Regions from separate parts of the Streptomyces sp. R-74717 genome, predicted to be linked through region 1. Evidence: riboswitches for the same ligand, from Rfam matches in the RefSeq annotation. Region 1 holds a riboswitch; each other region holds the start of a gene.
The links. Region 1 has a riboswitch for cobalamin ahead of NRF20_RS40160 (FecCD family ABC transporter permease). Riboswitches for the same ligand answer to the same signal wherever they lie in the genome.
Positions count from the first base shown of each region.

Region 1 (4,928 bases):
TTCCGCGATGTTGTTGACCATGGTGATCACCCAGGTGTTGACCACGAGCTTCAGCCGCGAGGCCGCCCCGGGAGTCTCCGCGACCCAGACCGTTCGCTGCCCGATCGCGTCCAGCACCGGGTTCACCGACGCCCGGGCGGTGGAGGGACCGGACACGAAGACCGTCAACGTGCCCTGTTCCGCAGGCTGTTTGGTACCGGAGACCGGTGCGTCGAGATAGACAAGACCCGCGTCCATCGCGCGCCGGGCGAGATCGGCGGTGGCGTCGAGCCCGACGGTCGAGCTCTGGAGGAGCACCTGGCCGGCACGCAGCCCGGGCGACGCGGCGGTCAGTGCGGCGGCGACGGCGGGGCCGTCGTTGAGCATGGTGAGGATGACATCGGCACCGCGTACGGCTTCCTCGGCCGTCTCGGTGACCGTGGCGCCGTCGGCGGCGAGCGGTGCCGCCTTGGCCTGCGTACGGTTCCAGGCACGGACGTCGAGTCCGGCCCGGAGCAGACTCCGGGCCATGCCTGATCCCATGATTCCGGTGCCGAGGACGGCGACCGTCGGCCGCTGCGGGGCGGCGTCGGCAGCGCTTGAGGTCATGAGAGGAATCCCTTCATCGGCCGCGCCCCGGTCGGCTCGCGGCGCAGTGGGTTCTCAGGATTGCCGCAGCGCACCGTCGAGGACGGCAGCGTGCACGGCCCTGGCGAGTCGTGCACCCCAGCGGGAGCGGGGTCCTGCGAAGGGTTCACCGGGGGCCGCACCCGGAGAGGGGGCGGCGATGCAGACGGCGTCGGTGGGGGTGCCGGAGCAGTCGAGTCCCGCGTCCAGGAGTGCCTGGACCTTGGCCTCGGTCGCAGTGGCGACCGCGTTGACGAGTGCGGCGTCGGAGAGGGCCACCGGCAGGGTGACGACGATATTGACCGTGCCCGGCCGCGGCGGCCCCTCGGTGCCCTCGGCCGGGGCCGCCGCCCAGCCGCGTACGCCGAGTCCGCAGGTCGCCGTCGCCGTCACCCCCTCGTCGGCCGCGACTGTGTACGCCGTGACGTCGGCGGCCGTCATCAGTCCGGCACCGGGCCCGTCGAGGTGTTCCGCAGCGGCGATCTCGGCGAGGTGACGGTCGGGATCCAGGCGCGGATAGCCGCCGGGCACCTGGGCGTTGAGGATCCAGGAGCGCGGGCCGATGCCACCGCCGAGTACGGCGCTGCTGCACACCCGCCACCCCGGCCCGAGCCGCCACACCAGATGGTGAATGTCCAGGCCGTCCTCGTGCCGGGTCAGCAGTTCACCGCGCTGTTCGGGCAGCCGGATGCATACGGAACGGATGAGGCACCCCAGGTGGCACGGCAGGAGTCGGCAGGACGGCGGAACGACGGTCGGCCCTTGGCCCGTCGATCATATGCGCCGGGGATGTTCAGTCCGCGGCGGGCGCGCTGCCGGGCGGGCCGGTATCGGTCGCGACCACCTGGCTCGGCAGATGGTGCAGCCGGTCCTGGCGCTCGGCGTCCACCCCCAGGAGTTCACAGATGACGCCCATCGGCAGCGGCAGGGCGAACCGGGCGCGCAGATCCACCGTGCCGTCGCCCGCGACGGCGGCCCGGTCGACATCGTCGAGCAGCTCGGCAGTGACGGTCTATCCGCGGTCGCAGCTCTTCCACCCGCCGGGCAGTGAACGCCTTGCTCACCAGTGATCGCAGGCGGCGGTGGTCGTCGCGGTCGGCCGTGGTCATGCCCTGCACGGTGGCGAATGTCTTCAGCGGCCGGCCGTCGGGGATGCGTCCCTCGGCCGGCTCGGTGAAGTGGCGTGCCCCCTTGGCCACATCGAAGTGGGCGAGGAACTCCTTGAGCGCGTCGTGTCCGAGCACCGCCATCCCTGCCACGTCGCCGGGGAGGACGACGGATGCCACGGCCCCCTGGGCGAGCAGCCTGGCGTTGTCCGCGTGTGGGCAGCCGCCTGACGGATCCATGCGGTGCGGGCTGCTTGTCAACTGGCTCTCCTGACCTTCGTCGGCCGGTGCCCGACGGGCCGTGGGACGACAGCCTGTTCGAGCTTGCCGATCCTACGGTCGACAGCACCGGCAGAAAGGTGCGTTGCCGGTGTTCACGCGGACTTCCGCACGGTCAGGAGTTCGAGCAGATACCGCTTGGTGATGCCCCCTGCGCGCTGCGCGTCGATCAGGGCCCGGATGCGGTTCTTCGGCGTCGCGCCCGTCCTACTGACCCCGCCATGGCACCCGCTGCACCGGATCCTCCGGCAGGAAGCGCACCGAGGGCCGTCCGTCCGGGCCGTCGGGAGTCACCCGCGCCCTGACCCGGTAGACGTCGGCGATCAGCTCCTCGGTGATCACTTCCGCCGGGGTCCCGGCGGCCACCACCCGCCCCTCCTTCATGACGACGATCCGATCGCAGAACATCGCGGCCAGATTGAGGTCGTGCAGAGCGATCACACCGGTGAGGGGCAGCGAGGCGATCAGCGACAGCAGATCCAACTGGTGCTGGATGTCGAGGTGGTTCGTCGGCTCGTCGAGCAGCAGTTCACGCGGCTGCTGGGCCAGTGCGCGCGCTATCTGGACACGTTGCCGCTCACCGCCGGAGAGGGTGTGCCAGGACTGGTCGCCGCGATCGACGAGACCGGTCCGCTCCAGAGCTTCGCGCACCGCGTCGTCGTCCGCCCGGCCGGGTGCCGACCAGGCCCTGCGGTGCGGGATGCGCCCGAGGCGTACCACGTCCAGGACGCTCAACTCGACCTGGGTGACCGCATGCTGGTCGACTACAGCGACCCGCTGGGCCACGGTTCGGCGCCCGATCTCGTCGAGCCGCCGGCCGTCGAGGGTGACCACGCCCGCATCCGGGGCGAGGACTCCTGCCAGCACCCGCAAGAGGGTCGACTTGCCGGAGCCGTTCGGCCCGATCAGCCCGACGGTGGCGCCGGGCGGCGGCGTGAGATGGACCCCGTCGAGGATGAGGCGGCCGCCCGCCTCCCGGCTGACCCGCTCGGCACTCAGCCCCTCAGTGGCTCCACGCGTCATGTGATCCTCCGGCTGCGGTACAGGACCAGGACGAACGCGGGCACGCCGATGAGGGCGGTGACGACTCCCACTGGCGCTTCCTGCGGGTCGAGGACCGTCCTGGCGAGGGTGTCGACCCAGACCAGGAACACCGCCCCGGCCAGGGCGGTGACCGGCAGCAGCCGCCGGTGCCCGGAGCCGGTGAGCACACGGGCGGCGTGCGGCAGGACCAGACCGACGAAGCCGATGGCGCCGGCCGAGCTGACGAGCGCGGCGGTCAGCAGCACGATCCGGGTGCGCGCGACATGGACGCCGAGTGTGGCGGCGGCGTCCTGGCCGAACGCGAAGGCGTCAAGCGCGGCCCGGTGCGGTGCGGCTTCGACGGTGACGGTGCGTCCACAGTTCTTCAGCGTCACGGGGTATCCGTCGGCGGAGCCGGACTTCGCGGCGGAGCTGCTCGTTCCGCCGCCGCAGGCGGTCAGCAGGAAGAATCCCGCCGAAAGCAGGGCGACGGTGCGGACAGGGCTGGCTATGGACGGCACGGAGTCCCTCTGCGTCTCGGGGCTCATGCGCGGAGCCCGCTGTACGGAGTCCTGCGCCCGGTACCGGGTCGCAGGTGCCAGCAGGTCTTCGGACTCGGGCTCCTACGGACGGGACGCCTTCCCAGGACTCGCGGGTGGTCCCAGTGGCCGTGGCCCCGCCCGTCCCCCTCACCGCTGCGCGTCAGTTCCGGATTCTCACCGGATTCCCTGACCCCTACGTGGAGTTTGACTGGCTTCGGCAAGTTATCACGAGCCTCCGCGCAGCTCATGGGCGGTGTGGCCGGTGGTACGCCGGGCTGTGCTCCCGTCGCACCACCCGCCCGATGCCTACGGACGCTGAAGAGCGATCACGGCGTTGTGCCCGCCGAAGCCGAAGGAGTGGCTGACGGCGCGCCGGATGGGCTGCCGCAGGGGTTGCTCGGTGACGCAGTTGATGTCGAACTCGGGCGCCGGGGCGTCCAGGTTGGCGATCGGCGGTACGACTCCGCGCTGGAGCGTCAGGACGGTCAGTCCGGCCTCGATCGCTCCGGCTGCCCCCATGCAGTGCCCGAGGACGCCCTTCGGGGCGGTGACGGGCGGCCGGTGCGGGTAGACCCGGCCGATGAGGGCGGCCTCGGTGGCGTCGTTCATGGGTGTCGCCGTGCCGTGTGCGTTGACGTGCTCGACGTCCTCGGCCGCCCAGCCCGCGTCGCGCAGCGCGGCCTCGACCGCGGCCTGGGCGACCGCGCCGGACGGGTGCGGGCTTGTGGGGTGGTGGGCGTCGGTGGTGGCGCCGGTGCCCGCGAGCAGTGCCCGCGGCGCGGCGCCCCGGGCCGCGGCGTCGTCCGCCCGTTCCAGCACCATGACGGCGGCGCCCTCGCCCATGACCAGCCCGGCACGGTCGGCCGCGAAGGGCCGGCACCGCCTGGCCGGTTCGCCGTCCGCCCGGGCCGCGGCTCCGGACCGGGCGAATCCGGTCATGGCGACCGGGTAGACGATCGACTCGGTGGCTCCGGCGATCGCGATGTCGCACTGTCCGGTGACCAGCAGATCGCGGGCGACGGACAGTGCGGTGGCGCCGGACGAGCAGGCGGTGCAGGGTGCCAGGCTGGGGCCGGTGGCCCGCAGCTGGATGGCGATCTCGGCCGCGGGCATGTTCGGAATGGTGAGCAGGATGCCCGACGGCGAGGTGGCATCCGGTCCGTGCCGGTCGAGTACGACGGCCTGCTCGGTCAGTGAGGCGGAGCCTCCGCTGCTGGTGCCGACGACCACCGCGACCCTGCTGCCCTCCCACTGCGCCGGGTCGAGGCCGGCGTCGGCGACCGCCTCCCGGGCGGCGAGAACGGCGAACTTGACGTACTTCCCCATACGGAAGGACGTGCGGCCGCCGATCGCGGCGTCCAGGTCGATACCG
Region 1 is NZ_CP102361.1:8,891,917-8,896,844, reverse strand. Features, by position in the region: gene NRF20_RS40180 (NAD(P)-dependent oxidoreductase) at 1-588, opposite strand, end outside; gene NRF20_RS40175 (adenosylcobinamide amidohydrolase) at 643-1,227, opposite strand; partial or broken gene NRF20_RS40170 (cytochrome P450) at 1,427-1,952, opposite strand; gene NRF20_RS40165 (ABC transporter ATP-binding protein) at 2,199-3,014, opposite strand; partial or broken gene NRF20_RS40160 (FecCD family ABC transporter permease) at 3,011-3,361, opposite strand; cobalamin riboswitch at 3,597-3,784, opposite strand; gene NRF20_RS40155 (beta-ketoacyl-[acyl-carrier-protein] synthase family protein) at 3,863-4,928, opposite strand, start outside.

Region 2 (4,928 bases), 5.3 Mb from region 1:
GGCGATCGCCGCCGGGATCAAGGTGGACAACGGGCAGTTGGCCATCCCCCAGCTGTTCGAGAACATGTTCCCCGACTGGTTCGCGGGGGTCGCGTTCGCCGCCATCGGAATCGGGGCTCTGGTGCCCGCCGCGATCATGTCGATCGCCGCGGCGAACCTCTTCACCCGCAACATCTACAAGGACTTCCTCAGGCCGGACGCGACCCCGGAACAGGAGACCAAGGTCTCCAAGCTGGTGTCGCTGCTGGTGAAGGTCGGCGCGCTCGCCTTCGTCCTCACCATGGACAAGACGGTCGCGATCAACTTCCAGCTGCTCGGTGGGATCTGGATCCTCCAGACGATGCCGGCCCTGGTCGGCGGCCTGTTCACCCGCTGGTTCCACCGCTGGGCACTGCTCGCGGGCTGGGCGGTCGGCATGGTGTACGGGACGGTGGCCGCGTACGGGGTCGCCAGCCCGACCCAGGCGCACTTCGGCGGGTCGTCCAAGGAGATCCCGGGCATCGGCGAGATCGGCTACATCGGCCTGACCGCGTTCGTGCTGAACGTGGTGGTGACGGTGGTGCTCACCTTCGTTCTGAACGCCGTGAAGGCACCCGCCGGGATCGACGAGACCTCCCCGGCCGACTACACGGCCGACGCGGGCGACCCGAGCGTCCAAGCGGAGCTCCCGCCGGCCACGGCGGGGGCCCCGGGCGGCGGCCACTGACGACCGCTCCCACGGCCGGACGACGGCCCGTCGCGCCCCTTCAGCGGGGCGTGGCGGGCCGTCCGTCTGCTCCGGCAGGGGATCTCACGGCTTGTCCCGTCGGCTCGACTTCTGTTGCGCGACACAACATGTGGGGGCCGTCCCATCCAGCGGCCCCCACATGTATGCTCGTGCTCGCTGTCGCCGCAGGGAAATCCGGTGCGAATCCGGAACTGTCCCGCAACGGTGTATTCGGTGCGCTTTTGCGCACCCTCAGGTAAGTCCGAGGGCCTGCCGACAGCGCATCCGGCTCGACCGAACCGGATGCCAGACGTCCGGGCCTCGCGGATGGGCCGGTGGACGCCGTGATGAGTGCTGCCCGACGCGGGCCCACCTCTGCCCGGCTGCCCCGCTCCCCGCCGGCCCCGAGCCGAGCGAGGGAGAGCACCACGTGACCATCGCGCCAGCCGATCCGGCTTCAGTCGCCGTGTCCGAAGCGGCCGAGTCCGAGGGAACCGCACACGACGGACCGGGAACCGCACTGCTGCGGACCCTGACCGACCTCACCGTCGATCTGCCCGACACCGACCCCGGTCGCGTCGCCGCCGCCGCGCTGCGCGGCCGTAACGCCCGGTCGGACGAGGCGGAGTTGCGCTCGCTGGCCACGGAGGCCGCCGCGGGGCTGATCTCCGAGGACCCCGCCTACTCCCGGCTCGCGGCCAGGCTGCTGACCCGCACCATCGCGGACGAGGCGGCGGGCCAGGGCGCGGTGTCCTTCTCCGCCTCGGTGGCCGTCGGGCACCGAGAGGGCCTGATCGCGGACCGCACCGCCGAGTTCGTCGCGCTGCACGCGGCCGCGCTCGACGCACTGGTGGAGGGTTCGCTGACCGACGGCGCCGACGACCGTTTCGGTTACTTCGGGCTGCGGACGCTGTACAGCCGCTATCTGCTGCGTCACCCGCACACCCGCCAGGTCATCGAGACGCCGCAGCACTTCATGCTGCGCGTCGCGGCCGGGCTCGCCGAGGACGACTCGAAGCGCGCCCTGGACGAAGTCGCGGCGCTGTACGGGCTGATGAGCCGGCTCGACTACCTGCCGTCCTCGCCGACCCTGTTCAACTCCGGCACCCGGCATCCGCAGATGTCCTCCTGCTATCTGCTGGACTCCCCGCTCGACGAGCTCGACTCGATCTACGACCGCTATCACCAGGTGGCACGGCTCTCCAAGCACGCGGGCGGCATCGGCCTCTCGTACTCCCGCATCCGCGCCCGCGGTTCGCTGATCCGCGGCACCAACGGGCACTCCAACGGCATCGTGCCGTTCCTGAAGACGCTCGACGCCTCGGTCGCCGCCGTGAACCAGGGCGGCCGCCGCAAGGGCGCCGCCGCCGTCTACCTGGAGACATGGCACGCGGACATCGAGGAGTTCCTGGAGCTGCGCGACAACACGGGTGAGGACCAGCGGCGTACGCACAACCTCAACCTGGCGCACTGGATCCCGGACGAGTTCATGCGCCGGGTCGACGCGGACGGCGACTGGTCGCTGTTCTCACCCGCCGATGTGCCCGAGCTGGTCGACCTGTGGGGCGACGAGTTCGACGCCGCGTACCGGGCAGCCGAGGCCAAGGGGCTGGCCCGCAAGGCGATGCCGGCCCGTGAGCTGTACGGCCGGATGATGCGTACCCTCGCGCAGACCGGCCAGGGCTGGATGACGTTCAAGGACGCCTCCAACCGGACCGCGAACCAGACCGCCGAGCCGGGCCGCGTCGTCCACTCGTCGAATCTGTGCACCGAGATCCTCGAAGTCACCGATGACGGCGAGACGGCCGTCTGCAACCTGGGCTCGGTCAACCTCGGTGCGTTCGTCGCCGACGGTGGCATCGACTGGGAGCGGCTGGACGCGACTGTCCGCACGGCCGTGACCTTCCTGGACCGGGTCGTCGACATCAACTTCTACCCGACCGAGCAGGCCGGCCGGTCCAATGCGAAGTGGCGCCCCGTCGGCCTGGGTGCGATGGGTCTGCAGGACGTCTTCTTCCAGCTGCGGCTGCCGTTCGACTCCCCCGAGGCCCGCGCGCTCTCCACAAAGATCTCCGAGCGGATCATGCTCGCCGCCTACGAGGCGTCCTGCGAGCTCGCCGAGCGGTCCGGACCGCTGCCCGCCTGGTCCCAGACGCGTGCCGCGCGCGGTGTGCTGCACCCCGACCACTACGACACCGAGCTGAACTGGCCGGAGCGCTGGGACGCGCTGCGCGCCCGGGTCGCGAAGACCGGGATGCGCAACTCGCTGCTGCTCGCCATCGCGCCGACGGCGACGATCGCCTCGATCGCAGGGGTGTACGAGTGCATCGAGCCGCAGGTCTCCAACCTCTTCAAGCGCGAGACGCTCAGTGGCGAGTTCCTCCAGGTCAACGCATATCTGGTGGATGAACTGAAGCAGCTCGGCGTGTGGGACGCGCGGACCCGTGAGGCACTGCGCGAGGCGAGCGGTTCCGTGCAGGGCTTCGCCTGGATCCCGGAGGACGTACGGGCGCTGTACCGCACGGCGTGGGAGATCCCGCAGCGCGGTCTGATCGACATGGCAGCGGCCCGTACGCCGTTCCTCGACCAGAGCCAGTCGCTGAACCTGTTCATGGAGACGCCGACGATCGGCAAGCTCTCCTCGATGTACGCGTACGCCTGGAAGCAGGGGCTGAAGACGACGTACTACCTGCGCTCGCGCCCGGCGACCCGGATCGCCCGTGCGGCCTCCGGCCAGGCCTCGGCCGCCGCCCCCATTCCCGTGCAGCAGGCCCAGGCTCCCGACGCGGACGCGATCGCCTGCTCCCTCGAAAACCCCGAGTCCTGCGAGGCCTGCCAGTAATGAGCTCCACCAACTCCGAGAAGAACCTGCTCGACCCGGGCTTCGAACTGACTCTGCGGCCCATGCGCTACCCGGACTTCTACGAGCGCTACCGCGACGCGATCAAGAACACCTGGACGGTGGAGGAGGTCGACCTCCACTCCGACGTCGCCGACCTCGCCAAGCTTTCCCCCGGCGAGCAGCACATGATCGGCCGGCTCGTCGCGTTCTTCGCGACGGGTGACTCGATCGTCTCCAACAATCTCGTGCTGACGCTGTACAAGCACATCAACTCCCCCGAGGCGCGGCTGTATCTGTCGCGGCAGCTCTTCGAGGAGGCCGTGCACGTCCAGTTCTATCTGACGCTGCTCGACACGTATCTGCCCGATCCGGACGACCGTGCCGCCGCGTTCGACGCGGTCGAGGAGATTCCGTCGATCCGTGAGAAGGCGCAGTTCTGCTTCAAGTGGATGGATTCGGTCGAGAAGATCGAGCGACTGGAGACGAAGGCCGACCGCCGTCGCTTCCTGCTGAACCTGATCTGCTTCGCGGCGTGCATCGAGGGGCTGTTCTTCTACGGCGCGTTCGCGTACGTCTACTGGTTCCGCTCGCGGGGTCTGCTGCACGGTCTCGCCACGGGCACCAACTGGGTGTTCCGTGACGAGACGATGCACATGAACTTCGCGTTCGAGGTCGTGGACACCGTCCGCAAGGAGGAGCCGGACCTCTTCGACGACGAGCTCCAGCAGCAGGTCGCCGACATGCTGAAGGAGGCTGTCGACGCGGAGCTGCAGTTCGGCCGGGATCTGTGCGGCGACGGGCTGCCGGGCATGAACACCGAGTCCATGCGCCAGTACCTGGAGTGCGTGGCCGACCAGCGGCTCACCCGGCTGGGCTTCCCGGCCGTCTACGGCTCCGAGAACCCGTTCTCGTTCATGGAGCTGCAGGGCGTGCAGGAGCTGACTAACTTCTTCGAGCGCCGGCCGTCCGCCTACCAGGTGGCGGTGGAGGGCTCGGTCGCCTTCGACGACGACTTCTAGATCCTGGCCCAGCTTCTGAGGTAGGGGCGCCGCGCATCCGTCACCGGCTGCGCGGCATCCGCCGTTTCCGGTGGCGCGTCCCCCCGTTCCCGTTCCGCTTCCCGCAGCTCGCGGTCGATGCGGCGCTCCCGGGCGAGCCCGGCGAGGGTGGGCAGCAGAAAGAGGGCGATGAGTGCAGCTATGGCCAGGACGTTCAGGAATGTGTTCATGCCTCTACTCTCGTCCGCACGGACGGATTGCGGCAGTGGCAGGACTGTCATAGAGCATCGAATTACTGCCACACTTGCTCCATGCTGAAGAATGTCGCCGCCCTGCTGCTCGACGAGGTCCACCCCTTCGAACTGGGTGTGCTGTGCGAGGT
Region 2 is NZ_CP102361.1:3,553,756-3,558,683, forward strand. Features, by position in the region: gene mctP (monocarboxylate uptake permease MctP) at 1-706, shown strand, start outside; cobalamin riboswitch at 858-999, shown strand; gene NRF20_RS15920 (ribonucleoside-diphosphate reductase subunit alpha) at 1,137-3,548, shown strand; gene NRF20_RS15925 (ribonucleotide-diphosphate reductase subunit beta) at 3,548-4,567, shown strand; gene NRF20_RS15930 (hypothetical protein) at 4,564-4,776, opposite strand; gene NRF20_RS15935 (GlxA family transcriptional regulator) at 4,858-4,928, shown strand, end outside.
Region 2: another riboswitch for cobalamin. It lies ahead of NRF20_RS15920 (ribonucleoside-diphosphate reductase subunit alpha); the one in region 1 lies ahead of NRF20_RS40160 (FecCD family ABC transporter permease).

Region 3 (4,928 bases), 1.5 Mb from region 1:
GTTGCCTACGGTCCACGTGCCAATGACGTCGAGCGATTGCCTGGGTAAATGGAACACATCACGCTGCTGCTCGCGATTGTGATCGTGACAGCTCTAGTGTTCGATTTCACGAACGGTTTCCATGACACCGCCAACGCGATGGCGACCACCATCTCGACCGGTGCACTCAGACCGAAGACAGCGGTGGCCATGTCCGCCGTTCTCAACCTCGTCGGCGCGTTCCTGTCGGTCGAGGTCGCCAAGACGATCTCCGGCGGGATCATCAACGAGGACGGGCTGCGGACAGAAGTCATCTTCGCGGCACTCGTCGGCGCCATCCTGTGGAATCTGCTGACCTGGCTGGTCGGACTGCCGTCCAGTTCCTCGCACGCCCTGTTCGGCGGTCTGATCGGCGCGGCCGTGATGTCGGCGGGCTGGTCGTCGGTCAACGGCGGCACCGTCGTCACCAAGGTGCTGCTCCCCGCGGTCGCCGCCCCGATCGTCGCCGGTCTGGCCGCGCTGCTGGCCACCAGGCTGACGTACCGGATCGGCGGGAAGATCCGCAACGACGCCCAGGAGAAGGCCACTGCCAAGGGCTACCGCGCCGGCCAGATCGCCTCGGCCGGACTGGTCTCCCTCGCCCACGGCACCAACGACGCGCAGAAGACCATGGGCATCATCACCCTGGCCCTGGTCACCGGTGGCGTCCTGCACCCCGGCTCCAACCCGCCGGTCTGGGTCATCGTCTGTGCCGGTACGGCCATCGCACTCGGCACCTACCTGGGCGGCTGGCGCATCATCCGCACCATGGGCAGCGGCCTCACCGACCTCAAGCCGCCGCAGGGCTTCGCCGCCCAGACCAGTGCGGCCACGGTCATCCTGGCCTCCTCGCACCTCGGCTTCTCCCTCTCCACCACCCAGTCCTGCTCCGGCGCCGTGATGGGCGCGGGCCTCGGCCGCCGGGGCGGCGTGGTCCGCTGGTCCACCGCCACCCGGATGTTCGTCGCCTGGGGTCTGACACTGCCGGCCGCGGGCCTGGTCGGCGCGGGCGCGGAGCTCCTCACCAAGCAGGGCACCTGGGGTGTCGTCGTCGTCGCGGCGCTGCTGGTCGTCGGCTCCGGGGCGATCTGGCTGGTGTCGCGCCGCAAGCCGGTCGGCCACGGCGATGTCGCCCCGACGGGCGGCGAAGCCGAGCCCGCGGGCATCGTCACCACGGCCATCGCCGCCGTCAGCCCGCCGCTCACCGTGGCCCAGGCAGCGGCCCAGGACCTCAAGACCACCATTCCGGCTCCGGCCGGAACCGCCCAGGACCCGGCGCGACCCGCCACCGTCTAGGCCAGCCGCCTAGGCAGGCCGTCTAAGGATTCAGCATGAACATCGACTGGGCAGCCCTCGGCTCCGTCTTCGGCGTCTCCCTCGTCGTCACCGTCGCGCTGGTGGGTTTCTTCACCCTGGGCATCGTCGGTCTCTCCAAGCAGCCCGAACCGGCGGCGCAGGGCGGCTCCGGCGGCTCACTGCTGCTGGCCCGCGCCGGCGCCTACGTCTGCTTCGCGCTGTGCGCTGCGGCGGTCGCGTACGGGATCTATCTGATCGTCGCCTGAGCCCTCCTCCGCGCACTCCCCTCGTCGGGCCGGACACACCTCGTGTGTCCGGCCCGTCGTGGTGTGCCCGGCCCGATGTGGGGCTCAGCACACTGCACCGTCGCAGGTCAACGGCAAGTTGACGGGCGTTCGCGGAGCGTGGTGGACTGCCGGAGCCAATTACGGCGACAGCAGAGGAAGCCGGTGCGAATCCGGCGCGGTCCCGCCACTGTCACCGGGGAGCAGTCCCCCACACCGGAAGTCACGGCACGCGCGAGCGGGTTGGAAGGCCGGGGGAACTGCGGATCCGGGAGCCAGGAGACTCTCGTCGCCGGTCACGTCGAACCAGGGCGCGGACCCTGAGTGAGGACATATCGCCATGCCTGGCTGCCGTGCGTCCGTTGCTGTGGCGCTCTCGACGAGAGCCGCCTGTACGAAGGTCCTTCGAGGCGTAACGGCCGGTTGAGCCGTGCGTGCCGACCGCGTCTTCGCGTACGGCGCCACGGCCGGTCTGATCGGCGATCTGCTGCTCGGTGACCCCCGCAGGGGACATCCGGTCGCCGCCTTCGGGCGGGCCGCGGCGGGCGTCGAACGGCGTCTGTGGCGCGACCACCGCGGGTGGGGCGCCCTGCACACCCTGGTCTGCGCCGGAGGCGCTGCGGGTGGTGCCGCGCTGATCACCCGTGCCGTACGCCGTCATCCCGCCGCCTCCGTCGCACTGACCGCGGCCGCCACCTGGTCCGTCGTCGGCGGTACGTCCCTGGGGCGTGAGGCCCGGGCGATCGGCGGCGCCCTGGCCGCCGGTGACATCGAGTCGGCCCGCGAGCGGCTGCCGCATCTGTGCGGGCGCGACCCGTACTCCCTCGACGGACCGCAGATCGCCCGCGCCGTGGTGGAGTCCGTGGCCGAGAACACCTCGGACGCCGTGGTCGGCGCCCTGGTGTGGGGTGCCCTGGCCGGTGTGCCCGGGCTCGTCGGCTTCCGGGCCGCCAACACCCTCGACGCCATGGTCGGCCACAAGTCTCCCCGCCACCGGCGCTACGGCTGGGCCTCGGCCCGCCTCGACGACCTCGCGGGCTGGCCCGGCGCCCGGCTCACAGCCCTGCTCGCCGTGGCCGCCGGGGGGCGGCCACGTGGAGCGGTACGGGCGTGGCGGGCCGACGCGGCGAAGCACCCGAGCCCCAACGCGGGCCCGGTGGAGGCCTCGTTCGCGGGTGCGCTCGGCGTACGGCTCGGCGGGACCCTCGCGTACGGCGGCCGGATCGAACACCGCCCCGTCCTCAACGGGGAGACGGGCCGGGCGGTGGAGACCGAGGACATCGAACGCGCGGTACGGCTGTCGCGCCGAGTGAGTGCGCTGGCCCTCGGCGTGTGTGTGGCGGGACGACTGGGTGCGGGCCTCGCCGCACGACGGATCGCAGGACTTCGGTCCGAAGGACTTCAGGTCACAGGACGTCGGATCGCAGGACGGAGACGGACATGAGCGGCGGGCTGCTGGTCGCCGGAACCACCTCGGACGCGGGCAAGAGCGTCGTCACGGCGGGCATCTGCCGCTGGCTCGTGCGCCAGGGCGTGAAGGTGGCGCCCTTCAAGGCGCAGAACATGTCGCTGAACTCGTTCGTCACCCGCGAGGGTGCCGAGATCGGGCGCGCCCAGGCCATGCAGGCCCAGGCCGCCCGGGTGGAGCCCACCGCGCTGATGAACCCGGTCCTGCTCAAACCCGGTAGCGACCGCTCCAGCCAGGTCGTCCTGATGGGCAGACCGGTGGGCGAGATGAGTGCACGCGGCTACCACGGTGGCAGGCAGGAAGCGCTTCTCGGCACGGTCGTGGACTGTCTGGAGCAGCTTCGGGGCACGTATGACGCAGTGATCTGCGAGGGGGCGGGCAGTCCGGCCGAGATCAATCTGCGGCGCACGGACATTGTGAACATGGGCATCGCACGGGCGGCACGCTTCCCGGTGGTGGTCGTCGGCGACATCGACCGCGGTGGCGTCTTCGCCTCGTTCTTCGGTACGACGGCGCTGCTGGACGCCGAGGACCAGTCGCTGATCGCCGGCTACCTCGTCAACAAGTTCCGCGGCGACGTGTCGCTGCTGGAGCCCGGCCTGGAGATGCTGCGCGGGATCACCGGGCGGCAGACCTACGGGGTGCTGCCCTTCGCCCACGGCCTCGGCATCGACGAGGAGGACGGTCTGAGGCCCGCTTTCAAGAACAGCACAGCGCTGCGCGGAGCCGTACGCGAATCGGTCGTCGCGCCGCCGCACGGCGACGACGTGCTGCGCGTCGCGGTGTGCGCCGTACCCCTGATGTCGAACTTCACCGATGTGGACGCACTGGCCGCCGAACCGGGCGTCGTCGTCCGGTTCGTGGACCGCGCCGAGGAGCTGGCCGACGCCGACCTCGTCATCGTGCCGGGCACCCGCGGCACCGTGAACGCGCTGGCCTGGCTGCGCGAGCGCGGCCTCGCCGACGCCCTGGTGCGGCGTGCCGCCGAGGGCCGGCCGGTCCTCGGCATCTGCGGCGGCTTCCAGATCCTCGGTGAACACATCGAGGACGACGTCGAGTCGAGGGCCGGGCACATCGACGGCCTCGGCCTGCTGCCCGTTCACATCCGCTTCGACCGCGAGAAGACCCTCGCCCGCCCCGTCGGCGAGGCGCTCGGCGCCCCCGTCGAGGGGTACGAGATCCACCACGGCGTCGCCGATGTACGCGGCGGCGAACCGTTCCTGGACGGCTGCCGGGTCGGCGCCGTGTGGGGCACCCACTGGCACGGCTCGCTGGAGAGCGACGAATTCCGCCGCCGCTTCCTGACCGAGGCCGCGCGGGCCGCCGGCCGGCGCTTCGTCCCCGCCCCCGACACCGGCTTCGCCGCGCTGCGCGAGGAACAGCTCGACCGCCTCGGCGACCTCATCGAAGAACACGCGGACACCGACGCGCTGCTGCGGCTCATCGAGTCGGGCGCACCGTCAGGACTTCCCTTCATCGCCCCCGGAGCACCTGGAGCACGCGCATGAACGCCCCTATGAGCACTGTGCTGTTGCTGTCGACCGCCGACACGGACCTCCTCGCCGCCCGCGCCTGTGGCGCGCCGTACCGGATCGGCAACCCCACCCGCATCGACGCCCACGAGGAACTCCCCGCCCTGATCGAGGGTTCCTCCGTCGCCGTCGTCCGCCTCCTCGGCGGCAAGCGCGCCTGGGAGGACGGGCTGGCCGTCCTCAAGGCATCGGGCATCCCCACCGTGCTGCTGGGCGGCGAGGCCGTGCCGGACGCGGAGCTGATGGCCGAGTCGTCCGTACCCGCCGGTGTCGTCGCCGAGGCGCTGCGCTACCTCGTGGAGGGCGGCCCCGGAAACCTCGTAGAACTGG
Region 3 is NZ_CP102361.1:7,433,609-7,438,536, reverse strand. Features, by position in the region: gene NRF20_RS34070 (anion permease) at 49-1,314, shown strand; gene NRF20_RS34065 (hypothetical protein) at 1,350-1,580, shown strand; cobalamin riboswitch at 1,753-1,884, shown strand; gene NRF20_RS34060 (cobalamin biosynthesis protein) at 2,029-3,042, shown strand; gene NRF20_RS34055 (cobyric acid synthase) at 3,039-4,574, shown strand; gene cobN (cobaltochelatase subunit CobN) at 4,583-4,928, shown strand, end outside.
Region 3: another riboswitch for cobalamin. It lies ahead of NRF20_RS34060 (cobalamin biosynthesis protein); the one in region 1 lies ahead of NRF20_RS40160 (FecCD family ABC transporter permease).

Region 4 (4,928 bases), 7.8 Mb from region 1:
GGCCAGCCGACCTGGCCGATGTCGTCGCCCAGCAACCAGAAGGCGGGCCACATGCCCTGACCGCGCGGCACCTTCATCCGGGCCTCGACGTGTCCGTACGTCTGGGAGAACTTTCCGGAAGTGTTCAGCCGTGCCGAGGTGTACTCGCAACTTCCGTACCAACACTGGTAGTTGTTCGGATTTTCCCTGCGTGCGGTGATGACGAGGTGGCCCTGGCCGTCGAGTGCGGCGTTGCTGTTCCCGGCCGTGTAGTACTGCCGCTCATGGTTGTTGACGTTGTCGCCGGTCTCGATCTGCCACTTGCCGCCGTCGACGGCGGAGCCCGCGGGGCCGTCGAAATCGTCGGTGAATGACGCTGCCGCCGCGGTGGCCCGTGGTTCGGGCAGGGGCACCCCGGTCGCGAGACCGGAGGAGGCCGAGACGAGGGCGAGTGCGCAGAGAGCGGACACCAGGAGGCGTCGGGTGAGATGGGGGGAGGTCATGGGGGTCCTTCCCGTACAGAGAATTGAGGGACTGCCATGCATGGAAATGCCATGCATATGACAAGACCCTCACCGTGGGGGTGCGTGGGGAGAGGCCTTCGTTCTGTATGCGATTTAAGAAGTGAACCCAGACCGTGTCAAGGCTTTGGTACGGACCATACTTCTTGCAGTCATCCGTGGTTGGTGCGGCCCAGGACGGACGTGCGTCCCGTGTCGCGCTGCCGTCAGGGCGTCAGTCCCCCGGAGCGGGGGACAGTGGCTGCCCACAGCGCAGGTTCCACCGTCCGGACCAGCCGCTGAGCCCGGTCAGCGTCAGCGGGGCGACGTCCAGCCGCCAGAACGCCTCCGTCGGGAGAGCGAGCGCCCGCACGATCGCCGCCCGCACCACCGCAGGCTCGACGACCCCCAGCACACGGCCGTCCTCGTCGCCGTACAGGGGTTGCAGGGAATCCAGCCAGCGGCCGACCCTGGCGCAGAACTCCAACAACGGTTCGCCACCGTGCGGGGCCGCCGAAGGATCGGTCATCCAGGCCGACACCGCCTCCGGCTCGCTCCCGCTCACCTCCTCCAGCCGCTGCCCGTTCCACCGGCCCATGTCCCAGCCACGGAGCGCGAGTTCGTGCTCGGCGCGCAACCCCAGCGCGTCGGCGGTCCGGGCGCACCGTTCGGACGGCCCGCAGACGTACAGGTCGGCCGCAGGCACCGCTGCCGAAGCGGCCCTGGTCTGCCGGAGCCCGACCGTGTCGAGCGGCGCATCGCCGTCGAAGCGGGCCTCGCGCAGCGCGGCGTTGAGCGCCGGTGAGATCAACATCACCTTTACCGTCATGACCGGGTCAACTCCCTGAAGTCTGGCTCCTCAATTGCACCCACCATGGCATCCGGGCGTTCCGGCCCCGCCGACGGCACCATGGCCGCGCCTGCTCCCAAGCGGTATCGTCCGATGAGCATGACGAAGTGTGACGGAAGTCCGGTGAGAATCCGGCACGGTCGCGCCACTGTGTACCCGTACCCGTACGGGAAGTCAGACCCAGCACCTTCGTCTCAGGCACCACGAACGGGACGCGTGTTCCCTCAGGAGGTTCTGCCATGGCACAGACTGCTGCCCCCGCCACCGCCGTACCGGCGATCACCCCCATCTCCCTGAAGGCCATTGCCCCTTGGGCGGTCTTCTTCGGCATTCTCATGCTCGTACTGCTGTACTTCGTCGGCGCCGAGCAGGGCGCCACCGCGGTCATCTCCGGCGAAGGTGTCCACGAATGGGTCCACGACGGCCGCCACCTCCTCGGTTTCCCCTGCCACTGACGTACCGTCCGATCCAGGGGAAATCCTCATGAACTCCATATCTGTCAGAGCCCTGCTCGTCCGCGGCATGCTGGCCGGCCTCGCCGCGGGCGCGCTCGCTCTGGTCGTCGCCTACTTCCTCGGCGAGTCCCGGGTGGACGCGGCCATCGCTCTCGAAGAGGCGCACAGCCATGACCACGGCGGCGGCGAGGAACTCGTCAGCCGCACCATGCAGTCCACCGCCGGCCTTGCCACCGGTGTGCTCGTCTTCGGTGTGGCGATCGGCGGCATCGCCGCCCTCGTCTTCTGTTACGCCCTCGGACGGATCGGCAGATTCGGCCCGCGGGCCACGGCCGCCCTGATCGCGGGTGCGGCCCTGCTGACGGTGTACATCGTGCCGTTCCTGAAGTACCCGGCCAACCCGCCGGCCGTCGGCAACCCCGACACGATCGGCCGACGCACCGCCCTGTTCTTCCTGATGGCCGCCCTCGGCGTGCTGCTGGCCGTCGCTGCCGTCATCTTCGGCAAGCGGCTGGCTCCACGCCTGGGCAACTGGAACGCGACGATCACCGCATCCGCCGCCTACGTCGTCGTGATCGGGGTCGCCTACGCGTTCCTGCCCTCGTTCAACGAGGTCGGAAAGGACTTCCCGGCCGGCCTGCTGTGGGAGTTCCGCCTGGCCACGCTCGCCGTGCAGGCCACTGCCTGGATCACCTTCGGCCTCGTCTTCGGCTGGCTGACGGAACGGCTTCTCGTGCCGAGGGCCGACTCCGTCAGGACCGGAAACGGTGCGGCGAACCGGGCTGCCACCGCGGCCGGCTGACCGACGCGCCACTGGCCACCGGAAGGCATCGGAACCCGCCGGGAGCTTCCCGGCGGGTTCCGTCGTCCCGTCCTGTGCAGACGGGCCGGCGGCTGTGCATACCGGCAAGGGGCCGGTCGAGCGGGGACTCACTCCTCGGCCTGCTGTTCCCAGTCGATCCGGTAGTACTTCAGCAGCGCGTCCTCCTTCACGAGGTGCATACCGACGGCTGTCATGACGTGCTGCGACGCGAGGTTGTCCAGATCGGTGTCGCCGTGCACGCTGCTCACACCCTGGTCGCGGGCGAACAGGAGCAGTGCGCGCAGCGCCTCGGAGGCGTAACCCATGCCCTGAGCCGAGGGGACGAGGCCGTAGCCGATCGTGACGTGCCTGTTCTCGTCCGGAGCGCCATGGAATCCCAGCCCGCCGATCACCTCTCCGTTGTCGCGGCGACGTATCTCGTACGAACCGAAGGGGCTGGGATCACCCGTCGTCGCGCAGGTGTCGAGGAAGCGCTCGGCCGCGGCCATCTCGCCGGGGGACGGGTATCCGAGTGCCCAGCGGGCGCCGTTTCCCGGCTTGCCCGCCATCACCTGCAAGGCATCGGAGGCGCTCATCAGGCGGAGGAAGAGGCGGGGAGTCTCAAGGTCGGTCATGACCGAGTGAAGTATCACGCCGGACGGGCGGAAGGCATCCGGATTGTCCGGCGGGAGCGTCCGAAGCGGGGCGGGACTCCGGTGGGTCCTGTTGAGGCCTTGCAGGGCCCGCGGTGGCGCTGGACGTAGCGTTGTTACGCGAAAGAGTATCGCCGCACCTGTGATGTCGGGCCAATGCGGGCGTGGCGCTGATGCTCGTCGCCCGCCCCGCGACCTGCGGCGACGCGAGCGTGTCACGGCGGGTACGCGACGCCGTGCATGCCGCGGTCTTCACCCCGGATGTGTCCGGCGCTTCCGACGACGCGGACGACACGGGGGCCGCCGCATCCGAGGCCCGCGTGCCGCCCACCGCGGCCCGGCTGAGCGCACTGCTGAGGCGGTCGCCGGATCCGGCACTCAGTGCGGCCGAGGGCGCCCTCCTGACGGAATGGCTGAACCGCCTGTCGAGCGCCCCACGCGACCGCTAGAGCCTTGTCCGGTCCGCGTCGAAGTCCCCGGAGAACGCCGCCGCCATCCGCAGATGACCGGCCGCCTCCGCGCTACGCCCCTGGCGCTCGAGCGTGCGGCCGAGCATCAGCCGCGCGTAGTGCTCCACCGGGTCGCGCTCCAGAACCGCCCGCAGCTCCGTCTCGGCCCTGCCGAGCCGAGCCGAGTGGTAGTAGGCCCGGGCCAGCAGCAGACGCGGGGAGACCTGCTCCGGCGCCTCCTCGACCAGGCCCTCCAGAATCCGGGCCGCAGTCATGTACTCCTTCGCTTCGAAGAACATCTGCGCACGGTCCCAGCGGTCGGCGGACGTACCGAACTCGAAATAGGTGTCGCTCACTTGACCTCCTCGTTCACGGACCGTCCCGGGATCGCTCCCGGCCCTGTCCAGCCACTGACCCGGCCATACGCTCAGCCGTGCCCCAGTCACCCGAACATGGCGCACTGGTTGAATATTCCACTAAATCATCGGCGTGGGTACCGGCACCCCGGGCCCGCACGGGAATAGGTTGAGCGCCATGAGCAATCTCGATCGCCAGGCCACACTCTCCGTCTGTGGAGGACGGGGCTTCGTCGTCGCCGAGCCTGTACGTGAACTCCTCACCCCGCGCCATGTCCGGCTGGGTGAGTCCACCGAGGTCCGCAGACTGCTGCCCAATCTGGGGCGCCGGATGGTCGGCGCATGGGCCTTTGTCGATCATTACGGCCCCGACGACATCGCCGGCGAATCAGGGATGCAAGTACCGCCCCACCCTCACATGGGCCTGCAGACGGTCAGCTGGCTGCACGAGGGCGAGGTCCTGCACCGGGACAGCCTCGGCAGTCTCCGCACGATCCGCCCGCGCGAGCTGGGACTGATGACCTCCGGTCGGGCCATCAGTCACTCCGAGGAGAGCCCGAAGTCGCATGCGAGGTTTCTGCACGGCGCCCAGCTCTGGGTCGCTTTGCCGGACGCCCACCGCCATGTCGAGCCGCACTTCCGGCATCACACCGAACTGCCGACCGTCACCGCCCCCGGTCTCACCGCCACCCTGATCCTGGGCGAACTCGACGGCGCCACTTCGCCCGGCACCACGTACACCCCGATCGTCGGCGCCGACCTGGCCCTGTCCGCCGGCGCCGAGGCCCGGCTGCCGCTCGACCCGGACTTCGAGTACGCGGTGCTCTCGATGTCCGGCCAGGCCGAGGTCGACGGTGTACCCGTGCTGCCCGGTTCCATGCTCT
Region 4 is NZ_CP102361.1:1,122,645-1,127,572, reverse strand. Features, by position in the region: partial or broken gene NRF20_RS05120 (family 16 glycosylhydrolase) at 1-482, opposite strand, end outside; gene NRF20_RS05115 (histidine phosphatase family protein) at 715-1,308, opposite strand; adenosylcobalamin (AdoCbl) riboswitch at 1,431-1,523, shown strand; gene NRF20_RS05110 (CbtB domain-containing protein) at 1,569-1,784, shown strand; gene NRF20_RS05105 (CbtA family protein) at 1,813-2,586, shown strand; gene NRF20_RS05100 (GNAT family N-acetyltransferase) at 2,715-3,221, opposite strand; gene NRF20_RS05095 (hypothetical protein) at 3,404-3,688, shown strand; gene NRF20_RS05090 (tetratricopeptide repeat protein) at 3,685-4,044, opposite strand; gene NRF20_RS05085 (pirin family protein) at 4,223-4,928, shown strand, end outside.
Region 4: another riboswitch for cobalamin. It lies ahead of NRF20_RS05110 (CbtB domain-containing protein); the one in region 1 lies ahead of NRF20_RS40160 (FecCD family ABC transporter permease).